4 regions of the Brucella cytisi genome follow, and region 4 is predicted to be linked to each of the others. Evidence: riboswitches for the same ligand, from Rfam matches in the RefSeq annotation. Region 4 holds a riboswitch; each other region holds the start of a gene.

Region 1 (4,211 bases), on a different contig from region 4:
CTCGCGGGCCAGATAACCATGCAGGTTCATCTGGCCGAGACCGATGGCATGGCTTTCATCATTACCTCGGGCGACCGACGGCACGGAACCGATATGGCTCATATCGGAAACTGCAGTCAGGGCGCGGATGGAGGTCTCAATGGTCTTGCCGAAATCGGACGAATCCATTGCTGCTGCAATGTTGAGCGAACCCAGATTGCACGAAATATCCTTGCCGAGATAATTATAGGACAGGTCTTCGCCGAAGATGCTCGCTTCGCTCACCTGGAGGATTTCCGAACAGAGATTGCTCATGGTGATGCGCCCGTCGATCGGATTGGCGCGATTCACCGTGTCCTCGAACATGATGTAGGGATAACCGGATTCGAACTGAATCTCGGCCAGCACTTGAAAGAACTCGCGTGCGTTGATCTTCTTCTTGGTAATGCGCGCATCGTCGACCATTTCCCGATATTTTTCGGTAACCGAAATCTCGGTCAGCGGCACGCCGTAAACCCGCTCCACATCATAGGGCGAGAAGAGGTACATATCCTCGTTGTTCTTGGCGAGTTCGAAGGTAATGTCTGGAATGACCACGCCCAGCGACAAGGTCTTGATACGGATTTTCTCGTCCGCGTTTTCGCGCTTCGTATCTAGGAAACGCATAATATCCGGATGGTGTGCGTGTAGATAGACAGCGCCAGCGCCTTGCCGTGCGCCAAGCTGATTGGCGTAGGAAAAGGAATCTTCCAAAAGCTTCATCACCGGAATAATGCCGGATGACTGGTTCTGGATCTGCTTGATGGGTGCTCCCGCCTCGCGAATATTGGTGAGGCTCAAGGCCACCCCGCCGCCCCGCTTCGACAATTGCAGAGCCGAATTGATGGAGCGCCCGATGGACTCCATATTGTCCTCGACACGCAGCAGAAAGCAGGAGACGAGTTCGCCACGCTGTTTCTTGCCTGCGTTGAGGAAGGTGGGTGTCGCAGGCTGGTAGCGGCCTGAAATAATCTCCTCCATCAAATCGCGCGCCAGCTGTTCATTGCCGCGCGCCAGCGCCAGCGCCACCATACAGACACGGTCTTCATAGCGCTCCAGATAGCGCTTTCCGTCGAAGGTCTTCAGCGTATAGCTGGTGTAATATTTAAATGCGCCGAGAAACGTCGGAAACCGGAATTTCTTCGCATAGGCTTCGTCGAAAAGATCGCGTACGAAATTGAAGGAATACTGGTCCAGTACTTCCTGTTCGTAATAGCCTTCGACCACCAGATAATCGAGCTTTTCCCGCAAGTTATGAAAAAAGACAGTGTTCTGGTTCACGTGCTGGAGAAAATATTGCCGCGCGGCCTGCCCGTCGCGATCAAGCTGGATTTTTCCCTCGTCATCGTAAAGGTTCAGCATCGCGTTGAGCGCGTGATAATCCAGCCCGTCCGAGGATTTTGACGGTTTGCTGCTGCTGGAAGTTGCCGCTTGAGGCGCATCCTGCTGCGCCACTTGCCGTGCTTCGCGCTCTCGGATCAAGGTCGTTTCTACCGTGTCCAAAATCGTTCCATCCCGTTTTTGACATTGCCGATGTCTTCATCGGTTCCCAGAAGTTCGAAGCGGTAGAGATAGGGAACCTGACATTTGGCGGAAATAATGTTGCCGGCGATACAGAAAGCTTCGCCGAAATTGCTGTTTCCCGCGGCGATTACGCCGCGGATGAAGGAGCGGTTGCTGTCGTCATTGAGGAAGCGGATCACAGGCTTGGGGACAGCGCCCTTGGAGCCGCCTCCGCCATATGTGGGCGTCACGAGCACGAATGGCTTGCGCACCTGCAATCCGTCCGAACCGTCCATCGGGATACGGTTCGACTGCATGCCAAGCCGCTCAACAAACCGGTGCGTATTCTCCGACCGGCTGGAGAAATAGACGATCAGGCTCATGCGACCGCAGCCTTCAGGCGAGAGTGCTGATCATATCGGGCCGGAAGCCCGCCCAATGGGATTCTCCTGCCACAACCACCGGCACCTGGCGATAACCCATGCCCTGAACGAGATGGAAAGCATCGACATCGGCAGAAATATCGATGATTTCATATTCGATACCCTGGCGATCAAGGGCGCGTGTAGTGGCCGTGCATTGGACGCAGGCGGGCTTGCTGTAAACGGTGACGTTCATTTTTTCCTCACTGATTGGGGGAGACGCAAAGAGCCATTCGCGCATCGCAAGATGCGCGTTGAAAGACATGAGACACGGGATTGGCCAGCCGCAAATAAACAGCCTGACCGCAACAAACTATGCCTCGAAGGGAGGACCGGAACCGAAACTGAATATACTGGGCATGGACTTCACCCCGAAGCTATGAGCGGGAAGTTCGGGGCAGCAACCCGTAAGGCAATAGTTTGCCACACAAGATTGCGCGCCAACCGGACACCCCGCCCGTGGACGTACTCGTTCAAGGCAGGTCTCCTGGCTCACGGATCAACGTTCTGTCCGCCTTCCCAGCCAAAGCCAGTGACGTGATAGACAAAACTCTCCGCTTACAGTTGCGGGGGCAGCTCCGGCATTGCCGCATCCGTCATGGATGAAACGCACCGGATTCCCGTCTTAGCTTTCGACTCAACGAATCGAAAGAACCTAGAACACTATATATAGTAGCCGAAGTTAAAAACCCGTCAACGGATAGTTGGCGATAGCGTAAAATTAGTGAGCCAATTTGGGGACCCTGTGAACGCCAGGGACCATAGCTGCCTATTTTGCGGGTTTGATCGGTTTCGGTCTGAATTCCGGCTTGATGGCCTTGAGGGCCATGCGGTCCACCATTGCGGGGACAATCAGTTTCAGCCAGCGTCCGAGGCGCATCTGGCGTGTCATCAGCACCTCACGCTTGCGCGCCTGCGTGCCTTCCAGCATCAGCTGCACAGCTTCTTCGACCGGCATCATGTCATCTTCACGCACACCGCTCTTTCCCAGCGCGCTGCCGTCTGCGCTATAGCCCACCTTGCGAATGTCGGTTTTGACGACACCCGGATAGACGATTGTCACGGATATGCCGCTTGGGTACAGTTCCGCGCGCAGGGCCTCGCAGAAGCCTGACAGAGCAAACTTCGTTCCGCTATAGGCCGTGCGCCCAGGCACGCCGATCAATCCGGCCACGGATGAGACAGCGACAATCCGCCCCCTGCTGGCCGCCAGATATGGAAGTGCGGCATGGATAGGCCAGACACTGCCCCAATAGTTCAATTCCATCAGGTCATGCATCCAATCGAGATCATCCGGCTTGATCTCGGCAAAATTGGCATGGGCCGACATGCCCGCATTCACGATCAGCGTATCAATGCGACCATAGGCGGAAACCGCCTTATCGATCAGAGCGATACAGGCGGCGCGATCCTTTACGTCGGTAGGCACCACAAGGGTGGAGCTGCCCAGTTGCCGCAGTTCAGTAGCAAGATTCTCCAGCTTGTGCACATTGCGAGCAGCGAGCACCACAGCAACACTGGCGCGGTCGCGCCGAGCGATCTGCCGCGCGGTTTCAGCGCCGATACCATCCGATGCTCCCGTTATGATCGTCACGTCCATGCCAGGCCCTCCCTGCCTATCGATCAGACGACAGGCAAGGTACAGGCACGGCAATCCGTGCGTCCAGCACTTTAGACTTTGCGCGATAGAATGGCGGCCATCGCCAAACCACCGATCAGCGATATGTGCTCGAGTGCCACCGTCATGTCGCGGAAAGCTTCTTCTCCCTCCTTGGCCCAGAACGGGTGCGCAACGGGAATGGTCAGGATCGTAAAGACGGCAAGAACGCCACAAGCCAGCCAGGTTCCACGATTGAAGATGATCATCAGCGATCCGACAATCTGCAAAAGCAGGGTCGCGCTGTTGAACAGCCAGCCAGGATGGAGACCAAAGCTCTCCATTTCCACAGCATTGGCATCGAAATCGAAGAGCTTGGCCAGACCGCTCGACCAGAAAACGAAGGTCAGGACGACCCGCGTCAGCAAATGACTGGCACGGGAATCGAGGGTGTCGGCGATGAAACGCGGCATAGTCAGCCCTTTCCGCCGGTGACACGGATGACCTTGAATGCGACGGCCACGGCAATTGCTGGCGCGAGCGCGAATGTCACCGATAGCCAGAGCGAGGCATTCGCCGCGCCTTCCACGCGTCCGGGCACGGCAATGCCTGCAAAATTGGCAACCATCCCTGCGCAAGCCGTCCCAAAGGCTATGGCGAAGAGCTGCACG
Region 2 (4,211 bases), on a different contig from region 4:
GAGGTTCACTTCGCCGACGCGGCATCTGCGAACACCGGAAAGCAAAGACAGAAAGCTGGTCTTTCCCGATCCATTCGGCCCTATGATGCCAAGAAACTCACCTTCCGCCACTTCCAGCGAAACATCGCGCAAGATTTCGACATTGCCCGCCGACCAGCCGACATTGCATGCTGAGAGGATCATGACGACGCCCTCCTTTGTCCAAGTAACAGGGCGAATGCAGGTGCACCGAACAAAGCCGTGATGACACCGATCGGCAAAACCTGCCCCGGAATGATGATGCGTGACAGGATATCGGCGACGATCATGAAGATTGCTCCGATAAGGGCCGCCGCGGGCAACAACCTGCCGTGCCTGACCCCGACTACCATTCGCGCCGCATGGGGAATGACGAGACCGATAAAGCCGACAGAGCCAACGATGGAAACCATCACAGCCGTCATCATGGCGCTGACACCGATCAGCACCACGTAGACGCGGCGCACCGGTATGCCGAGAGAAGCTGCGGATTCCGTTCCGAAGGTGAAGGCATCGAGCGCACGCGCATGCCACAGACAGATGGCAAGACCGATCAGACAGGCAGGCAGAGCAAGAGTGACATCGGGCCAGCGCACGCCGGAAAGGTTGCCAAGGAGCCAGAACATGATACCGCGCGCCTGTTCGGCATTTGCTGCTTTGGTGACGATGAATGACGTCAACGCGTTGAAAAGCTGTGAACCGGCAATACCCGCCAGAATGATAGCGCTGCTGCCTCGCCCCGCCCGCAGCGCCAGCAGGGACACCAGACAGAAAGCAACGATGGCACCGATGAAAGCCCCAAGCGAGAGTGTCAGCACGCCAGCGCCGATGCCAAGAATGGCAACGGCAACGGCTCCAGTCGAGGCGCCGGCGGAAATGCCCAGAATATACGGATCGGCGAGCGAATTTCGGAGCAGCGACTGCAGAATAACGCCGGATATTGCGAGAGACGCGCCGCAACATGCAGCGATAACCGCACGGCTGAGGCGATAGCTCCAGACAATCCCTTCATCGATGGGTTCGAGCGGATATCCGGCATTCCACACCCGATTGGCTACGGTTTTCGCAACCACATCGAGTGGTATCGCCGTTTCGCCTATCGCCGCTCCGAGCCAAAGGGCAAGAAGAAGCAGGACAAGCGAAAAGGCCAGGAAGAACACGCCGGAGCGGGCCCTTCCCTTCTGTTTGAAGCCTGTTGTCGCTGCCCGCGCCGTCACTTGTTCTGGTCCGAGGCGGCAATATCGGCTGCAAGTGTTTCGATGCCTTCGATCACGCGAAGCGAAGTGCTCATCGACTGCGCATCCATGTCGAAGACATGTTTGTCCTTGACTGCTGGCATCAGCTTCGTCACCGCATCGTTCTCAAGAAACTGGTGCTTGACGGCGATATCGTCTGCCGGATAGCGGCGGCGATCCAGTTTTGCAGCAACGATCATCGAAGGGTTTGATTTTGCAATCGTTTCCCATCCAACCGTTGGCCATTCTTCCTCGCTGTTGATGACATTCTTGATGCCGAGCGCCGAAAGAACATAGGCGGGCGCGCCGAACTTGCCTGCGACATAGGGATCGGCATCGACCTGCGTGCTGGAGAACCAGACGACAGCCGAAAGCTTTCCGTCCGCAGCCCCAATTTTTTCACGCGCAGCCGCTTCGCGCGCCTTTAGGTCGGCGACGAGTTTCTCGCCGCGATCCTGCACATTGAAGATTTCCGCCAGTTCGGTGATTTCCTGATAGACGATATCCATCTTGAACGCTGCCGTGCGGACGCCGTCACCACCGCCGGAATTGTCCTTACCAACGCAATCCGACGGCGATGTATAGGCCGGAATGCCCAGTTCCTCGAATTGTTCAGGCTTCGCAACAATGCCGGTCGGCCCGACATGCCACTGGAAATCCGCCGTCACGATATCCGGCTTCTGCGCTAGAACGCTTTCGAAGCTTGGATCATTATCGGCGAGCCGCTTGACCTTGGCATTTACCTCTTCAAAGCCTTTGAGAACAGGCCCGAACCACACTGCCGTGCCGACAACCTTGTCGCCGAGACCGAGGCTGTAAAGAATTTCTGCGCTGCTCTGGCCAACCGCAACCGCGCGGCTCGGTGCCTGCTTGAAGGTAACGTCGCGACCGCAATTTTTCAGCGTTAGCGGATATTGCGTTTCCGCTGCCTGTGCAGCCAAACCGCCTGAGAGAAATGCAACCGCACAGAGGGCGGCGCGAAACGGCATCTTGCCGAGAATATTCATGAAAGTCCCCGAAATGATGAGAGAAAGACGCCCTGTCAGCTGACGGGAAAAATCCTATACGGAAGACGGACAGGCATATCCGGGGACATGTCGAAATCATGCGATGACGATAGAAGGATGCGTCCTGCGACGCGGAAATCTGTCATAATCTGCTCCTGCTCCGGGCATCCCCGCCCGTGACAATGGACAACACTAGACGGCAGGTCTCCTGGCTCACGAATATCTGCTGTTCATCTGCCTTCCCGCGCTTCTCCGGCACAGTGGCATGACGCTTTCAACGTCACGAGGATGAACGGCAATCCGCTTACAGTTGCGGGGGCAGCCACGGTCTTGGCCCCTTTTCGGGTCGTCCTCACCGTGTTCCCTATTAATCCCCTTCGCTCTCGGTCGGGGAACCGTCGTTACACTATTACGTTGACCCGATGTCGCCGTCAAGCAGGTCTCGATGGCTATTTCCAACGCACGGTTTTCAAGCGATTCGAAAGCCCGTTATTTAAATTGCGGCCAAACTATCGTCGCATGCGCTGGCCTATTGAATTTGTTTTCGCTAATCTCCATGTAGTTTTCTCCCGCTAGAGGAGCGGGACTTTGGGGAGGTCCGCCGGGAGGCGGCATACATTCTATCTGGGAGGACATATGCGTAGATTTATTCTGGCCCTGACGTCGGTAGCGGCGTTGGCTATGGCAGGCTCTGCTTCCGCAGAAGACTACAAGGTGCTGGCGCCTGCTGCTCCAGGCGGCGGCTGGGATCAGACGGCGCGCACGATGCAGAGCGCGCTTCAGGACGAAAAGATTTCCGGCAGCGTGCAGGTTATCAACGTTCCGGGCGCTGGTGGCACCATCGGCCTTGCCCAGTTCGTGAACCAGAACAAGGGCGACCCAAGCCAGCTCATCGTCGGTGGCTATGTCATGGTCGGCGCTATCCTGACCAACAAATCGCCGGTTACGCTCGACGCCATCACGCCGATTGCACGCCTTACCGGTGAATATGAAGCCATCGTCGTGCCTGCTTCTTCCGACATCCAGAACCTTGGCGACCTTGCAGCAAAGCTGAAGGCTGATCCAGGCTCCGTCTCGTGGGGCGGCGGTTCTGCGGGCGGCACCGATCACATCACCGCTGGCCTCTTTGCCAAGGCAGCAGGTGTCGACCCGACCAAGGTCAATTACATCGCCTTTTCCGGCGGCGGCGAAGCACTGGCAGCCATTCTCGGCAATCAGGTAACCGTCGGCATTTCCGGCTATGGCGAATTCGACGCCCAGATCAAGGCCGGTACGCTGCGCATCATTGGCATTTCGAGCGACGAGCGCGTGGAAGGCATCGACGCACCGACCTTCAAGGAAGGCGGCGTGGACGTTTCTATCCAGAACTGGCGCATGGTGGCCGCTGCTCCCGGCATCGCTGCCGAACAGGAAGCTGCCATCAATGCCGATATCGAGAAAATGGTGAAGTCGGAATCCTGGCAGAAGGCTCTGAAAGACAAGGGCTGGGCGGATACCTATCTCGCCGGCCCGGCATTCAAGGAGCAGCTTGCCAAGGACGTCGCTGCGACTGAAGCCATCCTCAAGGAAATCGGCCTCGTCAAATGACAGGAACAGAACCGCAGGAAAAGCGCCGCCCGGAAGGGGCGGCGCCAGATTTCGCCGCTCTTGTCATCGCCCTTGTTCTTGCCGCTGTCGCCATCGCCATTGCCTGGTCGACAACCTATGGAAACGACGTGACGAGCTACTCGCCGGTCGGTCCGAAAACCGTTCCCTATGTCGTCGCAGCCGGATTGTTCGGCCTTGCCATCTGGACCGTATTCGAGGCGCTTCGCGGTGATTTTCCAGAGCGAGAGCATCAGGAGATCGCCCCGATGGCATGGATCATTGGCGGTCTGGCCATCCAGATGCTGACGATGAAGACTGTCGGCTTTTCCTTGTCTACCGGCCTGCTTTTCGCAGCAACCGCACG
Region 3 (4,211 bases), on a different contig from region 4:
TGGCCTTGTTTGTGGTGCTCGAAAAACTTGCTCCCGCTGAACGTCTGGCATTCGTGCTGCGCGACGTATTTGCGGTACCGTACAATGAGATCGCCTCCATTGTCGGCCGGTCCACAGAGGCTACGCGCCAACTCGCAAGCCGCGCCCGCCGCCGCGTGCAAGGTTTGCCGAAGGCGGATAGCGCCGACCGCGCCATGCGGTGGAAGCTCGTCGAAGCCTTTCTTGCCGCGGCGCGAGGCGGCAACTTCGAGGCGCTGGTATCCGTGCTGGATCCGGACGCCGTTTTCCGGGCCGATTGCGAAGCTACCCGCCAGGGTTCGCTTCCTGAGATCCGCGGCGCAAGGGCCGTAGCAGAGGCTTTCAAGGGCCGAGCGCACAGTGCCTTGCCGGCGGTTGTGGATGGGTGCCCTGGCCTCATCATAGCTCCTGATGAACATCGGCATTTTGTGCTACGCTTTTTCTTTAACGACGGAAAAATCATCGCAATTCGGGCGGTTGCGGACCCTGAGTGCCTCGCACGCCTCGACTTGAAACTGTCGCCGGGTTGATAATTGGTCGCTAGTCCCCCAGCCACTTCATTAGAGGAAATTGCGCTTGGTGGAAGGGATCTGTGCTTTTATTTCACGATTGGAATACCGGGCCCGCTACACTGAATGCCAACGGGCTCACCAATCGCAGTATACTCATCCGAAAAACCTTCGTTTTTTTTGCAACGGCAGCGACAGCAACGAGGTCGCTAGCCGTGCGAGCGCTTGCACCTTCGTTCCAGACATTGGTGTAAAAGTCACACGATTTCCAAAGTGATAGTTTCACTTTTCATGCTTCAACCACCGCTGATGGGCGGGAACCGGTCGGTCGGCTTGCGGGCGGAGAGAGGGGCGAAGTGGCCTGCAAAAATCTGTCGTGTAAGTCGGGCTTTGACACCCGACCATTGCGACAGGAATTCCCGTGAGAATTTAAAGTCAGTTCTTCCTAATGCAACATTGAGGAATTTCGAGACAAATAGCCGAATAACAAACAGAGTTCGGCGATTGCGCGAGTGCGAAACGACCCATCAAATGCAGGGATCAAATACTTAATTTTTTGGCGAACGGAGCAGGCAGAACTCTTCGCCCCGGAAGCGAAGTGCGACATAGCTACATTGGTTCATGTGATCAATCAAACAGGCTTGCTCGGGAGTTGACATTTCTTCCATCGTGCAGCGCTCTGCCGCACATATCTGACTATAAATCTGACCGGTAGGAACATGCGCGACGAAAAGCGAGGTCTTCGGTCCTTTCGGGTTGAGAGTTTCATATGCGGCTATCAACCTCTCGAAAACCTCACGATCCTGCCCCACAGGGTCAAGGTCGATCCCCATCTCGCCAACCTTGCCCACCATTTTCATGTAGCGCAGATGTTTTGATTCAGAACAAACAAGTCGATCAGCCTTTGCGGGGATCGAAAACGTCAAGATAATGGCACTGAAGATAACTGCCATCTTCTGCATAAATTCTCTTTCCATAGGTGATTAAGGGCCGTGTAAAGTTTTGGCTTTGCTGTCAATTCCGGCCATCTTAACGTCTGAGTCATGGAAAGTCATTCAAAACGACAAACGGCCACAATGAGGTCGGGACCAGACTGTCCGATTTTGCCGACCATGAATAAAATAGCCGCCATAGAACGTGACCCATCGCCAAGACTGTTATCGGCCCCATACCAGTCATGGCTATCGAGCAGGGATTACCAGAACCTGCTCGTGGCCTTGGACTTAAAGATATAAACATTTCTTTATGTGCTATTGACATTGTGTGGCCGATGCAGGAAGGTTGCAATGTCTAGGTTCTCCGGCTGTCGTATTCGATACGCCGGAGCTAAGAGGGAAGTCCGTGCCCCGTCTCATTCGGGAAAGTCGGCGCTGCCCCCGCAACTGTAAGCGGCAAGCTGACGTCCAGAATGTCACTGGGGTTCTCCCTGGGAAGACGGACGATAGCAATGACCCGCTAGCCAGGAGACCTGCCTTGGCAAAGTAACGTCCACGGGCGGGGTGTCCCGGTGTGCCGTAGCAAAGACCGTGTAACGGTCTGTGTTGCTATGTGTCCGCTGACCCATGCCCCCAACTTATTGGGATAGGTTATGTCTCAAACCGCAATTCCAGTCGCCGCCAAGGGCGAGCCGGTCGTAGATCGGTCGCATATCACGACGCATCACGACTTTACGTTCCGCGTCATGAGCCATCGTTTTGATGAGAACTATCACCCTTTGGACAATACGCGTATCACGACGAATTTTGCTAATTTGGCCAGAGGAGAGAACCGCCAGGACAACCTCCGTAACGCCTTGAGAATGATTGACAATCGTTTCAACGCGCTGGCGCATTGGGATAACCCGGAAGGCGATCGCTATTCCGTTAAACTCGAAATCATTTCGGTTGAAATGAAAATCGGTCTTGAAGGCAAAAACGATGCCTTCCCACTGATTGAGATACTGAAGACGAATATCGTGGATCGAAACACCAACGAGCGTATTGAGGGTATTGTCGGAAACAACTTCTCTTCTTACGTGCGGGATTATGACTTCAGCGTATTGCTGCCAGAGTACAATAAGAACCGATCCGAATTCGCAACGCCGGACAATTTCGGCGATCTTCATGGAAATCTGTTCAAATGTTTCCTCAATTCAGCTGCTTACAAAGAAAATTTCAATAAACCACCCGTCATATGCCTGAGTGCATCAAGTAGCAAAATCTATCATCGGACAGACAACCAACATCCTATACTTGGTGTCGAATACCGGCAGAACGAGTTCTCGCCGACCGATGAATACTTCAGAAAAATGGGATTGCAGGTTCGATTTTTCATGCCTCGAAATAGCGTTGCACCTTTGGCTTTCTATTTTATCGGAGATTTGCCGGGTGATTACACAAATCTCGAGCTTATCAGCACTATCAGTACGATGGAGACCTTCCAAAAGATTTACCGACCAGAGATCTATAACTCCAATTCTCCAGCAGGTGCATGCTATCAACCGAACTTGAAGCAGCAGGACTATTCGCTGACCCGAATTGTCTACGACCGAGAAGAGCGTAGCAGGCTGGCTGTTGAGCAGGGAAAGTTCGCGGATGAGCACTTCATCAAACCATACAAAGAGATTCTTGAACAATGGTCTGCCAATTACGCTCATTGACGAACTAACGATAAAAGGTCGCCCATCATGAAAAGACTATTGCCCACCTCAACGGCTGGAAGCTTACCGAAGCCCTCCTGGCTTGCACAACCTGAGAAACTTTGGTCACCCTGGAAATTACAGGATGAGGAGTTGATTGAAGGCAAGCGAGACGCTCTGCGTTTGTCCTTGGATGATCAACGACGTGCGGGTATTGATATCGTCAGCGACGGTGAGCAGACGCGCCAACATTTCGTCACGACGTTTATTGAGCACCTCAGCGGCGTTGACTTTGAGAAACGGGAAACCGTCAGAATTCGTAATCGCTATGATGCGAGTGTGCCGACAGTCGTTGGGGCTGTTTCTCGCTCAAAGCCAGTTTTTGTCGAAGATGCAAAGTTTTTGCGTCAGCAGACCAAGCATCCCATCAAATGGGCGCTGCCGGGTCCCATGACTATGATCGATACGCTCTATGATTCGCATTATAACAGTCGTGAAAAGCTGGCCTGGGAATTCGCCAAAGCTCTCAATGAAGAAGCCAAGGAGTTGGAGGCTGCTGGTGTCGATATCATCCAGTTCGACGAGCCTGCCTTCAATGTGTTTTTTAATGAGGTAAATGACTGGGGCGTTGCCACGCTGGAAAAGGCAATGGAAGGACTTCAGTGCGAAACTGCCGTCCATATTTGCTATGGTTACGGTATCAAGGCCAACACCGATTGGAAAAAGACCTTGGGATCGGAGTGGAGGCAGTATGAAGAAACCTTCCCAAAACTGCAGAAATCCAGTGTCGATCTGATCTCTCTCGAATGCCACAATTCGCATGTTCCCATCGATTTGATTGAACTCATTCGAGGTAAAAAGGTGATGGTAGGGGCCATTGACGTGGCAACCAACGCCGTGGAAACCCCGGAGAACGTCGCCAACACTTTGCGGAAAGCATTGCAATTCGTGGATGCCGACAAGCTCTATCCTTGCACAAACTGCGGCATGGCACCTCTGTCTCGTCAAGTAGCGGTCGGGAAGCTGCAGGCCCTGAGTGCAGGCGCGGAGATCGTCAGAAGAGAGCT
Region 4 (4,211 bases):
ACGGGTCGGAGGTTGGATTGCCGCCAGAGCAGTTTTCATTTTGTCGATTTCCCGGCCGGCTTCCGTTTGTCTTCCGAGCACCTCACCCATGCGACGCAGATGATCTTCTATATCGCCGAACGTGCGGGCAGGAGCGAACTCTTCCACACGGATACCCAGTCTGCGCAACAGCCCAACCGTTGCTCTCGACGAGAATGTGCCCGCCAGCACGAGATCAGGTTTCATCAGAAAGACTTCTTCTGCCTGCGCATGGTTGACCGGAAGCTCCCAGGCTTTCACAGCCATGACGGATAGTTCCGGGTCCTGCGACAAGTAAGAAACCGATCGCAACTGGCCCTCATTGGCCAGCAACAATGCCAGCTGATCGGTGCATACGTTGATGGAAACGACGTGATGGGGAATGTCCCCCGCGTTCGCTGAATTTCGAACGAATAGGGCCAGCCCCGCCGCGAGGCAGAAGCTGGTTATCCAATTTGCGGACGCCCTTTTCATTCTCTGTTCAGCCTCAGAAATTCCGGGTCAATCCGACATTGATGGTGCGCCCCGGCGCAATATAGCCAGAGCTGGTCTGATAGTCCTTGTCAAAGATATTCTCGACCGAGAACTTCAACTGCGATTGCTTGTCGATGGAATAAAGTGCCACGAAATCAGCAGTCACATAGTCTCCGAGTTTCTTGCTGTTCGCAGCATCAGCGTAGCGCGAACCGCCATAGATCACTCTTGCAGTCAGATCGAGCTTTTCAATCGGCGTGAAATTGACCTCAGCCGCAGCCTTGAAACGTTCGCGATAAGGAAGATCCTTATCCGTATCGTCATCGATTGGCTGCTTCAGGTCGATAGAACCTTTGACGCCCCAGCGATCATCAAAACGATGCGCCAGCGTAGCTTCGAAGCCTGTAACCCTTGCACTTGCGACATTGTACGGCAGATAGGTTGGCGCAGTGCTCATAATCGCCTCGCGCAACCATGTCTGGTAGAAAGCCATATCAAGGCTTGTCGAAGCCGTGGCCTGCCAGTTCAAGCCGATTTCATATGATCGGGACTTTTCCGGCTGCAAATCAGGATTGGCGAAGCCCGGATAATAAAGCTCGTTGAAAGTCGGCGCCCGAAAACCCGTGGCATAGGATGATCGCAAAACAAGGTCCGGCAGAACTTCATAACTCGTACCGAGATTGTAGGTCACGACATCGCCGAACTGCCCATTATGGTCATAACGCAGCCCGCCATCGAAGCGCAGCGCCTCATACTCCAGCGAATACTGACCAAATACTGCAGCCAGATCGCGGCTGGTTTCATCATAAGCAACGGTGGTGTTGATCTCCTCGCGATAGGCTTCCACACCAGCGGTCACGGTGTGGTTGACCGTGCCGGTGTCGAAACTCTTCTCGGTCGAGGCAAAAACGCCATAACGCTTGGTTTCAAACCGGTCCGAACCGCTCACGTCTTTCCGGAAGTTACGGCTGTTGTCGATACCGGTGCTGAATTCCAGCGTGGATGACCAATCCGCCGTATGATCGATGCGTGTTCCGATCTTGCCCGTAAATGCGGTACTATCAGCCTGGTTTGGTGACGGTGCCTTGGCATCATACTGATTGCGCCCTCGGCTTAGGAGACCGTCTGCATAGATTTTACCCCAGTCGAAATCCTTCGACAGGGCAAAGTTGAACGAGCCCTGCAAGAATCCATCGCGGTCTGGTTCATGGCCATAGGCATCCGGTGTGGTGAAGTCATATCCTTGCGTGCCGGTTATGGCCGCACCAAAGGCATAGTCGACACCGTCATTGCTTCTTCCCTGTATGGTCCCGGAAGCATATCCACCCCATGGATGGCTGACACCGGTAGAAAGACTGCCGCACCACGAGCGCTCACCGCAGGCTCCGCCTTGCTTGGTGATGATATTGATCACCCCGCCCATGGCATCGGCACCGTATTGCGCAGAATGAGAGCCCTTGGCAATTTCAACACGGTCGATGGAACTCAGAGGAATGTTCGCAAGCGCAGTTGCTCCGGTTGTCGCCGACGCCGTGCGCGCACCATTGATGAGAACAACCGTCTGCTTGGAAGACATGCCACGCATGTAAATGTCCGACGACGAGCCCTGCCCGCCGTTCGTCTTTATGGAGATACCGCTATAGGACTTCAGCAACGATTGGAGATCGGGAGCAGCCGACCGTTCGATATCCGCTGAATCGATAACCGTTACAGATGAGGTCGAGCGCTGCAGCGAAGACGCGCGGCGCAATGGCGTAACCACGATTGTATCGAGGACGACACTGTCAGCACCATTCGGCAGACTTTGAGCAAGCGTCGTGGACGGCAGCGCAAGAACGCTGGCCGATACCAATAAAACAGATGATTTCAAAAGATGCATTTTTCCCTCAACCCGCCGAACCGAAGAACGATACCGGCTTTTCCTCGCACCGCAGGTTGAAGTGATCGTGGCACTGAAGGCCCTTCTTCCCGACGGCAACATTTCAACAATGTCACCGCCACGGACAGCCGCGCCTGGACACACCCCGTATCCATGCATGGGTGACCGGATACGGCAGGTCTCCTGACTTCCGGGTCTTCGCTTCCCCTCCGCCTTCCCGATCGCACCTAATGCTTTCAGTGGCTTTTACCGCTCACACGGCTGTGGAGGATAGCTCTCCGGTTACAGTTGCGGGGGCAGTCCCGGCATCAACCAGAATGGCTTCACCGTGTTCCCTTTTCATCCGCCTGAACAGCGGAACCGTTTCCTGAGAATTGCGATAGCAACATGGTTAAGGATTCGCAACTCCGCTGAAGCACAATCCGGCACAGAAAACTGAATCACATTCGCAAGGAATGGATTCAACCTCCCGATTTCAAAGAATTTTCTATCGCAGGAACGCACGGAAACGCTGGAGCGCGAAATAGAACAGCACAGAGCCGATGACGATCAGCGCCAGAAATTGCGGCCAGACGACACCGAGCCCTGCTCCGCGAAACAGGATCGATTGCGCCAATATGACGAAATGCGTATTCGGTGCTGCCAGCATGATTGTCTGGATAATTTCAGGCATGCTTTCGCGAGGTGTTGTCCCTCCCGAAAGCACCTGCAAAGGCAGAAGCACCAGCATGAGCAGCATTCCGAACTGCGGCATCGAACCAGCCGCAGTTGCCAGAAAGATGCCAAGGCTGGTCGTCGCAAAAAGCTGGAGCGCCGCACCAACGAGAAACAGCGATACCGACCCATAGATCGGAACGGCAAGCAGCCCCTGCACCACGAAAACCAATGCAAATGCCGAGGCAACCAGCACGACCAGCCCCATGGACCAAATCTTGCTGACCATGATTTCAACCGGCGTCACGGGCATAACCAATAGATGTTCTATGGTTCCATGTTCGCGTTCCCGAATGAGCGCCGCGCCCGTCAGGATGATCGATAACATCGTAACCGATGAAATCACATTGTTGATCGCGCCGAACCAGCCCTTGTTCAAATCCTGATTGAATCTCGCTCTGAGATTGAGTTCAACCGGCGTTTGTGCGCCACCGCGATAGCGATTTAGAAACTCGCCCACCTCACTCGACACAATCGACTGCACATAGCCGCCACCGGTAAAGGCCTGGCTCATTCGGGTTGCATCGACATTGAGCTGAATTGTCGGCGAACGACCCGCCAGAAGATCACGCTGGAAATTCGGCGGTATATTCAGAGCGAAAGTATCAAGCCCCTCATCCATCCGGGCATCCATTTCATAGGATGAAATCAGCTTCGGAGGCACGAAATATGGCGGATAAAATGCCGTCGTGATCCGGCTCGAAACCGGCGACTGATCTTCGTCGACAATCGCTATCGCCGCATTGTTGAGGTTTTCGGGCATTGCCTTCGATGCCGTATAGATCGCAAGCGTAAAGGCATAGACAATCAGGATCAGCAGCATCGGATCGCGAGCCAAACCACGCAGTTCCTTCACGCCAAGCTGGAATATGTTAGATATCCGCATCTTAGCTTGCCTGTTTCTTGAGAAGAACGATAGCGAGCGCCATGAGAACCGGCACCGCGATCAACAACGGCAAAAACGAACCTGCCAGATCGGCAAAACCCAGTGCCTTGGAGAAAACCCCGCGAGAAATGGTCACAAAATAAGTCGCGGGATAGATTTTACCGATGAACGCGCCCGCACCTTGCAGCGACGATACGGGGTCAATGATACCGGAATATTGCACAGCCGGAATGAGTGTCA

What was found. Region 4 has a riboswitch for cobalamin ahead of AAE521_RS12235 (TonB-dependent receptor domain-containing protein). Riboswitches for the same ligand answer to the same signal wherever they lie in the genome.
Region 1: it holds a riboswitch for cobalamin, as region 4 does, so the genes downstream of both, nrdH (glutaredoxin-like protein NrdH) here and AAE521_RS12235 (TonB-dependent receptor domain-containing protein) in region 4, are expected to answer to the same signal.
Region 2: it holds a riboswitch for cobalamin, as region 4 does, so the genes downstream of both, AAE521_RS24600 (ABC transporter substrate-binding protein) here and AAE521_RS12235 (TonB-dependent receptor domain-containing protein) in region 4, are expected to answer to the same signal.
Region 3: it holds a riboswitch for cobalamin, as region 4 does, so the genes downstream of both, AAE521_RS17615 (DUF1852 domain-containing protein) here and AAE521_RS12235 (TonB-dependent receptor domain-containing protein) in region 4, are expected to answer to the same signal.

Annotation. Positions count from the first base shown of each region.
Region 1 is NZ_JBCAUP010000022.1:37,520-41,730, reverse strand. Features, by position in the region: gene nrdE (class 1b ribonucleoside-diphosphate reductase subunit alpha) at 1-1,521, opposite strand, end outside; gene nrdI (class Ib ribonucleoside-diphosphate reductase assembly flavoprotein NrdI) at 1,509-1,904, opposite strand; gene nrdH (glutaredoxin-like protein NrdH) at 1,918-2,139, opposite strand; cobalamin riboswitch at 2,404-2,617, opposite strand; gene AAE521_RS19330 (SDR family oxidoreductase) at 2,713-3,543, opposite strand; gene AAE521_RS19325 (DoxX family protein) at 3,615-4,013, opposite strand; gene AAE521_RS19320 (MFS transporter) at 4,016-4,211, opposite strand, start outside.
Region 2 is NZ_JBCAUP010000038.1:1,757-5,967, forward strand. Features, by position in the region: gene AAE521_RS24590 (ABC transporter ATP-binding protein) at 1-183, opposite strand, end outside; gene AAE521_RS24595 (FecCD family ABC transporter permease) at 180-1,235, opposite strand; gene AAE521_RS24600 (ABC transporter substrate-binding protein) at 1,232-2,260, opposite strand; cobalamin riboswitch at 2,442-2,675, opposite strand; gene AAE521_RS24605 (Bug family tripartite tricarboxylate transporter substrate binding protein) at 2,897-3,847, shown strand; gene AAE521_RS24610 (tripartite tricarboxylate transporter TctB family protein) at 3,844-4,211, shown strand, end outside.
Region 3 is NZ_JBCAUP010000018.1:104,902-109,112, forward strand. Features, by position in the region: gene AAE521_RS17605 (sigma-70 family RNA polymerase sigma factor) at 1-548, shown strand, start outside; gene AAE521_RS17610 (hypothetical protein) at 1,076-1,489, opposite strand; cobalamin riboswitch at 1,803-2,017, shown strand; gene AAE521_RS17615 (DUF1852 domain-containing protein) at 2,116-3,165, shown strand; gene AAE521_RS17620 (methionine synthase) at 3,193-4,211, shown strand, end outside.
Region 4 is NZ_JBCAUP010000011.1:117,148-121,358, reverse strand. Features, by position in the region: gene AAE521_RS12240 (ABC transporter substrate-binding protein) at 1-492, opposite strand, end outside; gene AAE521_RS12235 (TonB-dependent receptor domain-containing protein) at 506-2,371, opposite strand; cobalamin riboswitch at 2,528-2,751, opposite strand; gene AAE521_RS12230 (ABC transporter permease) at 2,859-3,971, opposite strand; gene rbbA (ribosome-associated ATPase/putative transporter RbbA) at 3,973-4,211, opposite strand, start outside.